One region of the Bacillus nitroreducens genome, then DNA from elsewhere that is predicted to be linked to it. Evidence: riboswitches for the same ligand, from Rfam matches in the RefSeq annotation. Region 1 holds a riboswitch; each other region holds the start of a gene.

The links. Region 1 has a riboswitch for thiamine pyrophosphate ahead of tenA (thiaminase II). Riboswitches for the same ligand answer to the same signal wherever they lie in the genome.
Region 2: another riboswitch for thiamine pyrophosphate. It lies ahead of thiT (energy-coupled thiamine transporter ThiT); the one in region 1 lies ahead of tenA (thiaminase II).
Region 3: another riboswitch for thiamine pyrophosphate. It lies ahead of ACWPVE_RS19720 (thiamine phosphate synthase); the one in region 1 lies ahead of tenA (thiaminase II).

What each region holds. Positions count from the first base shown of each region.
Region 1 is NZ_CAXHYI020000003.1:2,903,764-2,908,332, forward strand. Features, by position in the region: gene ACWPVE_RS18065 (ATP-binding cassette domain-containing protein) at 1-54, shown strand, start outside; gene ACWPVE_RS18070 (NAD(P)/FAD-dependent oxidoreductase) at 425-1,552, shown strand; TPP riboswitch at 1,643-1,743, shown strand; gene tenA (thiaminase II) at 1,845-2,525, shown strand; gene ACWPVE_RS18080 (staygreen family protein) at 2,971-3,423, opposite strand; gene ACWPVE_RS18085 (2OG-Fe(II) oxygenase) at 3,762-4,406, shown strand.
Region 2 is NZ_CAXHYI020000003.1:1,082,523-1,087,091, forward strand. Features, by position in the region: gene rpsF (30S ribosomal protein S6) at 40-327, shown strand; gene ssb (single-stranded DNA-binding protein) at 383-949, shown strand; gene rpsR (30S ribosomal protein S18) at 998-1,237, shown strand; gene thiT (energy-coupled thiamine transporter ThiT) at 1,341-1,904, opposite strand; TPP riboswitch at 1,980-2,081, opposite strand; gene ACWPVE_RS09220 (YybS family protein) at 2,333-3,262, shown strand; gene ACWPVE_RS09225 (DHH family phosphoesterase) at 3,290-4,569, shown strand, end outside.
Region 3 is NZ_CAXHYI020000003.1:3,233,615-3,238,183, reverse strand. Features, by position in the region: gene ACWPVE_RS19730 (LytS/YhcK type 5TM receptor domain-containing protein) at 1-403, opposite strand, end outside; gene ACWPVE_RS19725 (DUF4145 domain-containing protein) at 628-1,734, opposite strand; TPP riboswitch at 1,967-2,076, shown strand; gene ACWPVE_RS19720 (thiamine phosphate synthase) at 2,190-2,792, shown strand; gene thiO (glycine oxidase ThiO) at 2,782-3,894, shown strand; gene thiS (sulfur carrier protein ThiS) at 3,906-4,109, shown strand; gene ACWPVE_RS19705 (thiazole synthase) at 4,111-4,569, shown strand, end outside.

The DNA.
Region 1 (4,569 bases):
CCTCCAGCTGGACTTAAAGATTGCGAACGTTCTGTTACTGCGAAGTATTTATAAAAATGAAGTGGCAACCCAAGTGAAGATGTTCTATCACTGGGGTTGCCATTTTTTTGAACGGAGGGAAGGTTCGTTGTCATATGATTTCTTTCTCTTTTAATAAGAGGTAAAAAAGTCAATATAATAGTATACAGATTTAAGATAATCGGTAGATAACAAACGCACAATAAGCATTTCACTAATTGTACAGAGTTTTGCGAACTCCTGACCACGTTGCGGTTTGATCAAGGTCCTATTTTTTACAAATATTCTATCATGTACATCGAATTGTCCGAATATGTTGGAGTAAATAGTTTTAATATAGGAGATGACTTGATGAGATAGAATCGTAGTATGTAAAATAGTGGTAGAAATAGGGAGGAGTGGTGGAATGAAAGTTATTGTGATTGGAACAGGAATCGTAGGGGCGAGTGCAGCCTATCATCTAGCAAAAGATCAACATGAAGTCATGATGATTGATCAAAATCAAGAAGGTAAGGCAACCTCTGCCGGTGCGGGAATTGTATGTCCTTGGATGAAAGATATAGAGAATGAGACATGGTATAACCTGGCTAAAAATAGTTTTAATTTCTATCAAAACTTAATAGCTGACTTGCAAGAAGAAGGCGAAGATGAAGTCGGCTATCGAAAAGTGGGTGCTTTATGTGTTTCATCTGACCCTAGTCAGTTAGATGAAATGGAAAGAAGAGTGAAGGCTAAACGGATAGATGCTCCTGAAATTGGCGATATTATTCGTCTGAATGGGGCTCAGGCAAGGGAACTCTTTCCGCCGCTTAATGAAAACCTAGAGGCTTTGTTTGTATCGGGCGGCGCAAGAGTAGATGGTGCTTTACTTCGAAATGCACTCAATCGCGCTGCACGACGAAAGGGGGCTGAATTAATAGAAGGTGAAGCCGAATTAGTTCTTGAGAACAGTAAAGTAACGGGTGTTAAGGTTGGAAATAAAACAATACTATCTGATAAAGTCCTTATCACTGCTGGAGCATGGGCTCCTAAACTATTGGCACCGCTTGGGATTGAATTAAACATTAAGCCACAGCGTGGTCAGATTGCTCATATCAGGTTACCAGGAAAGGATACTGCGAATTGGCCGATTATTATTCCACAGTCAACTCATTATATTGTCCCATTTGATGATGGGAAAATCGTCGCAGGTGCGACAAGAGAAACTGGTTCTGGATTTGATTACCGATTGACTGCTGGTGGGGTGAAAGAGGTACTAGCAGAAGCTCTGGAGGTTGCACCAGGTTTAGATGATGGAACACTGGAAGAAATCCGAATTGGTTTTCGACCAATGGGACCAGATATTTTACCGATAATAGGAAAGCTAGATACTCTTGAAGGCGTTTTCCTTGCGACTGGCTTAGGTGCTTCTGGGCTGACAATGGGTCCATATGTTGGAAGTTTGCTAGCTTCGATGGTTCAGGATAGAGAGATAGAAATTGACCTTACTCCCTGTCAACCAAGTCATGCAATTGCGAGCAAAGAGGATAGATAATTTCCAAACACTGTAAATGAGAGTGTACTGCTTGGCTTGCTTTATTCTACTTACTATGATTAACTAGTATCTAGTAACTAAATAATCTATCAATTCGACTAGGGGAGCATGAAAGTGCTGAGAGGTAGAAATATCGACCCTTTGAACCTGATCTAGGTAACACTAGCGTAGGGAAGTGGAGTTTGTATTTTTATATATTTGTACTTATATAACCAAACCCATTTCTAGAGACTAGTGATGGGTTTTTATTTTTCCTCTCTCCCTGATGTCAATAAAGGAAGGGGAAATGAAAGTGAGTAGCTTATTTACAGATCGTTTATGGAATCGAGTGGCACCAATTTGGAATGCATATTTGGAGCATCCATTTGTTAAAGGGATTGGCGATGGTACGTTGGATAAGGAGAAATTCAAGCATTATATGAAGCAAGATTATGTCTATCTAATCGAGTATAGTCGACTTTTTGCGCTTGGGAGTGCAAAAGCACCTGATTTAAGAACGATGTCCATATTTGCTAATCTTTTACATGGAACGCTTGAAATCGAAATGGATCTTCACCGTTCCTATGCAGCTAGATTTGGTATAACGAATAAAGAACTTGAGGAAACTGAGCCAGCCTCAACCACGACTTCATACACAAGCTATATGCTGAACGTAGCGCAACTTGGTGGTGTTGAAAATGTGGTTGCAGCTGTACTTGCGTGCGCATGGAGCTATAACTTTATCGGGAAAGAATTAGTAAAATGGCCTGGAGCAACCGAGCATGAATTCTATGGTGACTGGGTGAAAATGTATTCATCTGATGAATTTACGGCACTAGCAGAGGATTGCAAAAATCTAATCAATGAAATTGCTGAAGGAAAACCAGAACGAGACTTAGCTGTCCTTGAAGAAATCGTCGTAAAAACTAGCATGTATGAATACATGTTCTGGGATATGGCGGAGAACATTGAGGAATGGCCGATTAAATTGTAATTATAGAAAGGTACATAATACCTCTACTGTACACATATTTTAATCACACCAAAAAAGGTTGCATCAGAAATTGATGCAACCTTTTTTGTATTGATTCTTTTTCAAGAAATCAGAATGAGTCAAATTAAATGGTGATTCGGACAAAACAGTGTCCGGGAAAACTAGAGTATTTTCAGAAACCCGTGTTGATTTGGACAGACGAATCCACAAAATCATTGATTGTGTCAGAAAAGTTCGCTAATTCGGACAGCTAATAGCCAGAAATCATGAATCCTGTCAGAATGCAACAACAATTTGGACAAAAGACCCCATAAAATTATAAACTCTATCAGAATCCCGATCTGATTAGGAACTCTGTCCTAATAAAAACAAAAGAAACATAAGAATACAACATTCTCTGTTTCTTTTTTACATCCATAAAACTTACGCAAGTCTTCCAAAACAATTATATAGAGTAATCCTGAAAAGTCCCCCAATTCTCCACTCTAGCAAATTGAGGGTAAGTGGACATGAAGGTAATGATGATTGGAGCGAAATTTAAAATGGGATAAGTATTGAATAAGAAGCGATCTCCGTATCGAATGGCAGTTAAGGCTAGAGGTAATTCACGCCTAAAGATTTCGTTGCGTTTTGCGGCTTCCTTTTGAGTATATTCCCCTTCATCAATATGAACATACACAGTGAGAAAGTTGACATTATTATTTGAGGACCATTCCCCCAATACCTCATCACTATTTGGGCCAATTTTATTCCACGCATATTGATGTCCTATTGTTAAAAATATTTCTCCAGTGAAATCAGAGTGAGTAAGTGTATAACACCGTGGCATGATGAAATCTGTTGCAGTCACACCATACAAATATTCGACAGAAAGCTTTTCTGGACTGAATTTGCTCAAACGATGACCTCCATTCGGCTTTTTACACATTATGCAAAAATACAATTAATCATTCGAGGTATTTTTTGTTCATGGGCTGCAGTAATCTATATTATTTTTTGGGGAAAATCTTTTGTATTATTGGTAGAAAAAGTATTTTAATTCCTTTTTATTGAAAAAAATAATAGAAATTTTACTTTCCAGGGTGTAAAATAAAAAAGCTAAAAAAGTAGTTTAGCAATCATCCATCTTGAATAACAGGAGGTTACAAAAGAAAGCGAATACAAGATTCTTTCTGTTTATATATCAATCTATCATTTTTACAAATTTAAGAGAGCAAAGGTTGATGAAAGTTGACAATGGATGTAACAAATAGGGTAAAAGAACCAACGATTTTTAATCATGTTGGGAATCGAATTATTACTGAGGATCGTGAAATACAAATTATTGCTAGATTAGAAGAACCATTAATCGTCATATTAGGAAATGTTTTAAGTGATGAAGAATGTGATGAGTTAATGAGGCTATCTAAGGAAAAACTGCAACGATCTAAAATAAGGAATGCCATCGAAGATGAGATGAGGACGAGTAGCAGTACATTTTTAGATGAAAATGAAAATTATATCGTTTCGAAGATTGAAAGAAGAATCTCGCAAATCATGAATATCCCCACTGAACATGGAGAAGGGTTACAAATCCTTAATTATAAAATAGGGCAAGAATATAAAGCCCATTATGACTTTTTTACATCAAAGTCGAAGCCAATACATAATCCAAGAATAAGCACTCTTGTCATGTATTTAAGTGATGTAGAGCAGGGTGGAGAAACGTATTTTCCAAAACTTCAATTTTCAGTATCTCCAAAAAAGGGAATGGCCGTGTATTTTGAATACTTTTATAATGACCAAACCTTAAATGAATTAACTTTGCATGGTGGAGCACCCGTCAATGTAGGAGATAAGTGGGCTGCGACACAATGGATGAGAAGAAAAAGGGTAAGATAATCCACCTTTCTACATGATGGTAAGAGAGTTCATGTAAGAATTTCTTTTCATGTCTAGTGGCGATGTACATGAGTAAACAAAGCAAAACTATCTTAGAATTTAGTATGATAAGTACGTTTATTATAGAAAAGAATAGACCCTGGAAGTAAGTAAGAAAAATGCT
Region 2 (4,569 bases), 1.8 Mb from region 1:
TAGATAAAGGGCCGTTAGTCCAAAAGGAGGTGTAACGTGATGAAAAAATACGAAATTATGTATATCATCCGTCCAAACATTGATGATGAAGCGAAAAAGGCTTTAGTTGAGCGTTTTAATGGCGTTTTAACTGAAAATGGTGCGGAGATTACAAACGTAAAAGAATGGGGTAAGCGCCGTTTAGCATACGAAATCAATGATTTCCGCGATGGTTACTACATGATTCTTAACGTAATGTCAAACGCTGAAGCTGTTAGCGAATTCGATCGTTTAGCAAAAATCAACGAAGACATTATCCGTCATATCATTGTTAAAGAAGAAGAATAAGAAATTTTAGAGAGTATAGACTCTGTTTCAATATCCTGTTAAGGAGATGGTTCTGATGATGAATCGCGTAGTTCTTGTAGGGAGACTTACCAAGGACCCTGAATTACGATATACCCCAAGTGGAGTTGCGGTTGCAACCTTTACGCTTGCAGTGAATCGAACATTTACTAATCAGTCAGGTGAACGTGAAGCTGACTTCATTAATTGCGTCGTATGGCGCCGACCAGCTGAAAATGTTGCAAACTTCCTAAAGAAGGGAAGCTTAGCAGGTGTAGATGGTCGTCTTCAAACAAGAAATTATGAAGGACAGGATGGCAAACGCGTATATGTTACAGAGGTTGTGGCAGAAAGTGTTCAGTTCCTTGAACCAAGGAATGCTAATGACCAACAACGAAGCGGTGGAGGTAACTTTGGTGGTGGCTATGGCGGCGGTAACCAAGGCGGCTATGGTGGCAATCAAGGTGGATTTGGAGGCAACCAAGGCGGTGGCCAAGGTGGCTATTCTCCATTTGGACAGAGTCAGAACCCAAATCAAAATCAAGGACCTACAAGAGTAGACCAAGATCCATTTGCAAATGATGGACAACCTATCGATATTTCAGATGATGATCTACCATTCTAACTTGTAAGTCAATCGAATATATACATTTGTCGGAAGGAGGAAAAAGAAATGGCAGGCGGACGTAAAGGTGGACGTGCAAAGCGTCGTAAAGTGTGTTACTTCACAGCTAATGGAATTACACACATCGATTACAAAGAAGTAGATTTACTTAAAAAATTCGTTTCTGAACGTGGTAAAATCTTACCTCGTCGTGTAACTGGTACAAGTGCGAAATACCAACGTAAATTAACAGTTGCTATTAAACGTGCTCGTCAAATGGCATTATTACCATATGTATCTGGTGAATAATATCCAAAAAAGGCGATGACCCTTCAATGTGGTCATCGCTTTTTTTATTGCTGTTTTAACAAAAAAGAACCACAATAATTCATTTATGTGGTTCCTTTAGTAACTATTTTTTAAGAATGAAAAAGCGTGGTGAAGCAATGGTTAAGATAGACAATATAATGGAACATAACGCGAATGTAGCTAGCATTGTAATCCCGTTTAAGCTGAAGGAGTACCATGCTGGGTTTTCAATTTCTGGTGCAAAATATTCAATAAAGAGAAAACCTGCTAGAAAGTGCCAGAAATAACGAGCAAGACTTCCAATAAATATTGCAAAAGTAATAGCGAAAATAGCTTTTGATTTTTGATCATTTGTTAAACTTTCTTGTACGATAGATTTGAATATTCCTCCTAAGCCAATGAATGAAAAGGCAAGGATATATTCCATAATAGCTTGAACAGGGTGCACAATCCATGGATCGAATACGATTTGAAGTAATCCCCATAATAGTCCAGATAACATCCCTATTTTTAAACCCCATCTTAAGGCAATAATAAAAACAGGGACCATAGCAAATGAAATAGATATGGCTGGAGAAAGTTTAATGGATGGAAGTAGATCTAAAACTAGGGCTAACGCTGCAAAAATAGCTGCTTCAATCATTGCTTGTAATCTTGTATTTCGCATAAAAAAATCCCCCTTGAAGTAGTTGAAAAAATAACGAACCTCAAAGGAGAACAATTATTAAAAGAAAGACGTTCTCGCAGAATATCTCCACATCCCTACGCTAGTGTTAACTAACAGGTTCGAAGGGTCTGAACTTGGACGTTCACTCTCAGCAATATTGCTCCCCTTGTGGTTACGTTTATTATTCACTACTATCATAATCGAAAATAGGGAAAAGTAAAACAAAAAGATCGCATGTGTTAATGAACAAGTAATAAATTACGCAGAAGTTCGAAAGTTGAAGACTTGATAGTAAAACTTTAAAATAGAAAGTGATTGTTTTTTGTGTCTAGCTCTAGAAGCCATCAGCTCTTGTGGTTAAAGCTTATGATTGTTGCTGATAAGGCGGGTGTGCTTAGAGCTTTTCTAATTTAAGTTGAGGTGAAAAGGTGAAGAATACAAAATTAATAACAGAAGGGACCGTGCTACTCGCGGTATACAGTGCACTGTTACTACTCTCTTTATATATCCCACTCATAGGAACAGTGTTAGTAGTGCTTTTACCCTTACCTTTTATTCTGTTTACGGTAAAGCATGGGATAAAAATGTCATTGCTTTTTTTCCTAATAGCCTTTTTATTATCTGGTTTATTAGGTTTTGTAATGGGAATTATACTTACGATTATGTTTGGGGTTACAGGAATACTATTAGGGGAAATGATCAACAGAGGAAGAAATGGAATCGAGCTTTTCTTAGGTAGTTGTTTGGCTTATTTGTTTTCGTTCGTTCTTCTTTATATAACTGTTATAGGTGTGTTACAAATTGACATTAATGAAGTACTTATTGAAAGTTCACGAGAATCTTTAGAGATCGTCGAGAGTATAATGGGTGCAACAGGGGGCGAAGCCAATACACAACTCGTCACACAAATTGAGGAGTCTGTTAAAATGATGCAGTACTTAATGCCAAGCATGTTTGTGTTTATGGCGATGGTTCTAGCATTCATTCAAGTTAAGGTGATTAAACCTGTACTTATACGCCTCCAAGTGAAAATGAATCCATTCCCTCCGTTTCGTGAAATCCATTTTCCAAAAAGTATTTTATGGTATTATTTATTGATTTTACTTATTAGCTTTGTTGAAATGGAAATAGGCACATTTGGATATACCGCCTTTATAAATTTCTTTTTTATTTTGCAGTTATTTATGGTGATTCAAGGATTGTCATTTATTTATTATTACTGTCATCAAAAAGGAATCACAATAGCCGTTCCGATTGTATTGACAATCTTAACCCCATTTCTCCTTTATATTATACGAATCTTAGGTATAATTGACTTAGGATTCCAACTGCGAAATCGAATTAGTAAAAAGAAGTAAAACAAAGCTTTAGGAGCTGAAAATTACATGCCAGACTTTTACAAAAGGAAGTTATTTCGCTATCCCTTATATGCTTTGCTTGCCATCACAAGTATATATAGTGCCATTCTCTTTTATTTTCACTGGATAATTGGGTTAGCAAGTTTTCTGCTCCTTGGTATCATTGCCTATTATTTATATAAAGCAAACTCACATCTCAAAAGGGAAATGGAGCATTATATCTCGACCCTTTCATATCGTTTAAAAAAGGTTGGCGAAGAGGCATTAATGGAAATGCCGATTGGAATCTTACTCTATAATGATGAATTTCAGGTTGAGTGGGCCAACGCCTATTTATCGAATTGTCTTGATGCCGACACATTAGTGGGAAGGTCGTTGTATGAGATTGAGGAATTAATTGTCCCACTTATTCAGCAGGAAGTTGAAAGTGACACGATTACATTAAATGAACAGAAATATAAGGTGATTATCAAGAGAGAAGAACGATTGCTTTATTTCTTTGATGTAACCGAACAAATGGAAATTGTGCAATTGTATGAGGCGGAGCGAACCGTATTAGGGTTTATCTTTTTAGACAACTACGATGAAGTAACCCAAGGAATGGATGACCAACGAAAGAGTTCATTAAACAGTCAAGTTACATCCATTTTGAACGAATGGGCAAACGAGCATGGTGTATTTTTAAAAAGAACCTCGTCTGAGCGATTTATTGCCGTGTTGAATGAGGAAATCTTATCGAATCTAGAAAAAACAAAGTTTACAATCCTAGACGATGTAAGAGAAAATACAGCTAAGGAAAGTGTGGCAGTAACGCTAAGTATTGGAATTGGAATAGGTGTATCGACACTCCCAGAATTAGGGATAGCCGCGCAATCAAGTTTAGACCTTGCATTAGGACGTGGTGGAGACCAAGTTGCAATCAAACTTCCGAATGGAAAGGTCAAATTTTATGGCGGTAAAACGAATCCAATGGAAAAGCGGACTAGAGTCCGTGCACGCGTGATTTCACATGCTTTAAAGGAAATTGTATTAGATAGTGATAAAGTCATCATAATGGGCCATAAATACCCTGATATGGATGCGATAGGAGCATCTATTGGGATCTTAAAAGTGGCACAAATGAATCATAAAGAAGGATATATTGTGTTAAACCCGAGCGAGATTGATTCAGGCGTTGGGCGTTTACTAGAGGAAGTAAAGGAAAATTCGGATTTATGGTCGTATTTTATTACACCAGAACAGGCGCTTGAAATCGCTTCTAGTGATACACTGCTTGTTATCGTTGATACCCATAAACCATCCCTAGT
Region 3 (4,569 bases), 330 kb from region 1:
TCTTATGTTTCCTTGCTCTTTTGAATGATTGGCGAATCAAAAATAATATAATTAAAATGAGGATACCTGTAAGTGCTGCTGCATAAAAGCCACTTCCTAGTTCTCCTAAATAAAGTCGAATGACGATGAATATGGTAACGAGCGATAGACTAGCCTTGCTTCCAAGATATAAGCCACCGAACATAATTGCGATCGTCCGCAAGTCCATAATAATCTCATTACCAATATGAAATGGAAAGAACATACAAGAAATCATGGCAACTATGACCGAAATAAGTTGAAGTATCTCTTTAAATTGATCAGAAAAATTTTTACCATTTGATTTTATTAAATAAGGAATAAATATGAGAAAGACAACTAAAAAAAGCATATTTAATAGTAATGTTTCGATATATGTCGCCACGCTAGTCTTATCCTCCCATCTCTGATGTTCCTTTAAATTCGTCAAAAAGTAAGAGAATCCTTCTTTTTTCACCCATTTATTTGAAGAATTTTTAATGAGAAGAACTGTACACGATATCAATTTGGAATCAAATATGCATCCCAACCCAATCGAATGTACTGCGTCAAAAAAAATGCACCCTAACTGGGTACATCATCTTTGTTAAGATTCATTTGTCTATAAAACTATTTCCCTTTCAATTGCTCAAACAATCTCTTCACGTTTATAATTCCTACATTCTTGTATTTTCCAAGAATCACTAGTTCCTTTGGAAGTTGTCCTACAGTATGAATACCATCTTCATTTAATTGTTTAATAAGGTTTGGTATACCAAGGAATTCTTCCTTTGTGAGTGGGATATCCTTCATTTGATCCGTTAGAATAATATAATCTGCTTTATAAAATAAAAAGAGTTCTCCTGGTCGTTCAAGGATCACTTTTCGGCGAGTCTTCTCTTCTTCAATGAAGAGGCGAAGTTCCTCAAATAATTGCTTATCATTGTTTTCATTAAATCGTTTTACATGTTTATGCAAATTTTCGAGATTGCTAGGCAACTCACTCATAATTCGAGCTTGTTGTTCTGCCCCCAATCGTATTAGAAATGTTTCGGACTTATCAAAGCGTTGGGGAAGTAAAAAGGCATCACGTAAGAAATAAGGAATTTCAAGTGTCTCCCCTTTATATTCGATTGTTCGAATTGCTGTGTATCCTGGCTCTGCTAATTTTGATGGAGCGACAGTTTTTGTAATTGCCACTTCTTTTTGTGTTTTTTTACCTAAAGGCTCTTTTTTCATAGATGCGACTAGTAAAGCCTCTAATGATTTTAGTCGTAGCTCCAGTTCAGTAATGTCATAACGCTCTTCCTTCGGAGGTGTTGGATCCTGATATTCTGGTACTTTGATTGAATACGAGGTATAGACTTCGACATACCACCTAACAATCTTGTAAATGGCTTCCCATGATAGTAGTGCCTCCGAATAACGAAACTTTCTCTTGTCATGTGAAGCCTGATTTCCAAGTTGACGAACCACATGAAGTGCATCTCTAATTTCTGTTGTAAGAATTCCCTCGTTCTCTAACATGGTAAGCCTTTCCTTTAATGTAATACGAGGATTTTCTTTTATTTTTTCATATTCCATAACTTGTTGAAGGATATTTTCTATTAATACCCTGGAATGGGTAAGCATGGTACGGGGGCTTGAAAAGATGGAGTTTTCTAATTCACCAGCTAAAAAGGCTAATTCTTTAGAAATCGGTTCTAGAAATCTATAAAAATACTTGGATGAATTCATATCTAGTTGTTCCTTTCTTACATGAAAAATCAAGGCCTGAATCTAATTAATAGAGATTCAGACCATCTGTTCGATTCCTTCATTTTAGTTGAAAAAGATGGGACAATCAAGGTCTTTTGTCACCTATTTATGGATCTATCAACTCTAATCGTGTATAAATCCCATCTTGGAAACATATCCCTTTTCAATCTAATTAAAGTGTGTTAACTTTATTATATAACTTAATATTTTGTGTTTTCACTAGGGGAACCCTTGATAAGGGCTGAGAAAAAAGTAGTTACTTTGAAACCCTCATTACCTGAACAGGCTTGTACCTGCGTAGGGATGTGGTTAAGTAAGATAGCTATACATATACATATCAACCACTTTCCTACATCGGAGAGTGGTTTTTTGTTGTACTTAACCGAACATATCCCTTTTTTCGATACAAGGTGTTCGACAAAAGGAGAAATGAAATGAAATTAATGGCTGTATCAGATGATCAGCAATCTGTAAAAGCGCTTGCTGAAAAAATCATTTCTATAAAAGATGTGATTGATTACGTACAAATCCGTGAAAAGTCAAAATCGGTACAAAACATTGTGTCTCTTATCGATTCCTTACTTAGCAACGGTGTTAAGAAAGAAAAAATCATTGTAAATGACCGCCTTGATGTAGCGCTTTGTATGAACATTCCTACGGTGCATTTACCTGAACATGGTCTACCTGTCAAACTGGTCAAACAACGGTACCCGCACATCCTAGTGGGTTGTAGTGTTCATTCCGTTGAAAAAGCTAAAGAAGCCGAAGCAAATGGAGCAGATTATGTCATCTACGGCCACTGCTTTGAAACGAACAGTAAAAAAGGGTTGCCACCAAATGGAATCCAGCCTCTTAGTCAGATAAAAAAAGAACTTAACATCCCTGTTTACGCTATTGGCGGAATTACCTTGGAAACATTACCGTCTGTCAAAGAGGTTGGTGCTGACGGAGTTGCGCTCATGTCTGCTATTTTTGCAGCAGATGACCCCCATTCTCTAACAAAAAAAGTCAGCGAGGCGATTCAGGATGAAAAATAACTATGATGTAGTTGTTATAGGTGGCGGGATCATTGGTTCCTCCATTGCTTATTATTTAACAAAAGAACAAATGGATGTTGCCCTAATAGATGAAGGACAACTAGGTGAAAAAACAACAAAAGCCGCGGCTGGTATGCTTGGAGCTCATTCAGAAAGTGACGGTGATTTCTCTCTCTTCTTCCCGTTCGCTAGATCCAGTCAGCTAGAATACAAACAATTAAAAGACGAACTTTATGAGCTGAGTGGGATAGATATTGGTTATCGAACAGGTGGAATTCTAAAACTAGCATTTACAGAACAAGATCTGCAAAGTCTAGTATCTCTATTAAAACAACCAACTGTAAATTGGTTAAATGACTACGAAGTCAACCTGTTAGTTCCAGACATTTCTAAGAATGTGATAGGTGCAGCGCATATTGCTGACGATGTAAATGTGAATCCGAAAAATACATGTGAAGCTTTTACTAAAAGTGCGCAAGTTCTTGGAGCCTCAATTTTTGAATATTGTCATGTTCATGAAATTGAAAATGGACATAATCAGTATAAAGTGAAGACATCAAAAGGTCATTTCTATGCAAAGCATGTCGTCATAGCAACTGGTGTTTACAGTAATCCTCTTTTAGAGAATCTAAGAATCTCTGAACAGTTATCACCTGTAAAGGGAGAAAGCATCATTGTTCAACATGATAAGCCCCTTTTACACCATACATTGTTTTATGATAAATCCTATATCGTACCAAGAAACAACGGTCAATTGGTGATAGGAGCAACGATGTTACAGGATGACTGGAGCGATTCAATTAGTCTAAATAGTGTTGAAGCCTTAATAAATAGAGCAAAAACGATGCTCCCCTCCTCTTCCGACTGGAGGTTTCATGGTTTTACAGCTGGCTTACGGCCTACCACCTTTGATGGACATCCATTTATCAGCAGACATCCTGAAGAGGAAGGGATTTTTATTGCATGTGGTCATTTTCGCAATGGAATCCTTCTGGCCCCTGCAACAGGAAAAATGATTCGTGATTTCATCCTCAATTATGAGGTAAAACAAGAGTGGATTGCTGCCTTTCATATTAACCGAAGGCAACTAGCCACGGTTTAGGAGGTGAGAAGATGAAGATAAGACTTAATGGAACACAAGTTGAACTTCCTGAAGAGGTGACTTCAGTAGAAAGTCTTTTGGCCCACTATGAGCTACAAAACCGAATTGCAATAGTAGAAATAAACGAAGATATTATTCAAAAAGATGACTATAAAACTAAAAAACTTGCAAATGGAGATGTCGTTGAAATTGTCCAATTTGTAGGAGGAGGATAATATGTTAACAATCGCAAATCGTACCTTTAATTCTAGACTTTTATTAGGAACAGGAAAATACCCATCTTTTGACATTCAAAAACAAGCAGTAGAGGTTTCAGAAGCTGAAATTTTAACGTTTGCGGTTAGGAGAATGAATATATTTGAAGCAAGTCAACCGAATTTTTTAGAGCAGTTAGACTTAACAAAATATACACTTCTACCTAATACGGCAGGTGCCAAAACGGCTGAAGAAGCAGTACGGATTGCAAAACTTGCTAAAGCATCTGGCTTATGTGACATGATTAAAGTAGAGATTATCGGAGACGACAGATCCCTATTACCAGATCCAATCGAGACATTGAGAGCATCCGAAATGCTTTTAAATGAAGGATTTATTGTGTTACCTTATACGTCTGACGATGTTGTACTTGCAAAACGTTTGGAGGAGCTTGGCGTACATGCTGTCATGCCAGGTGCT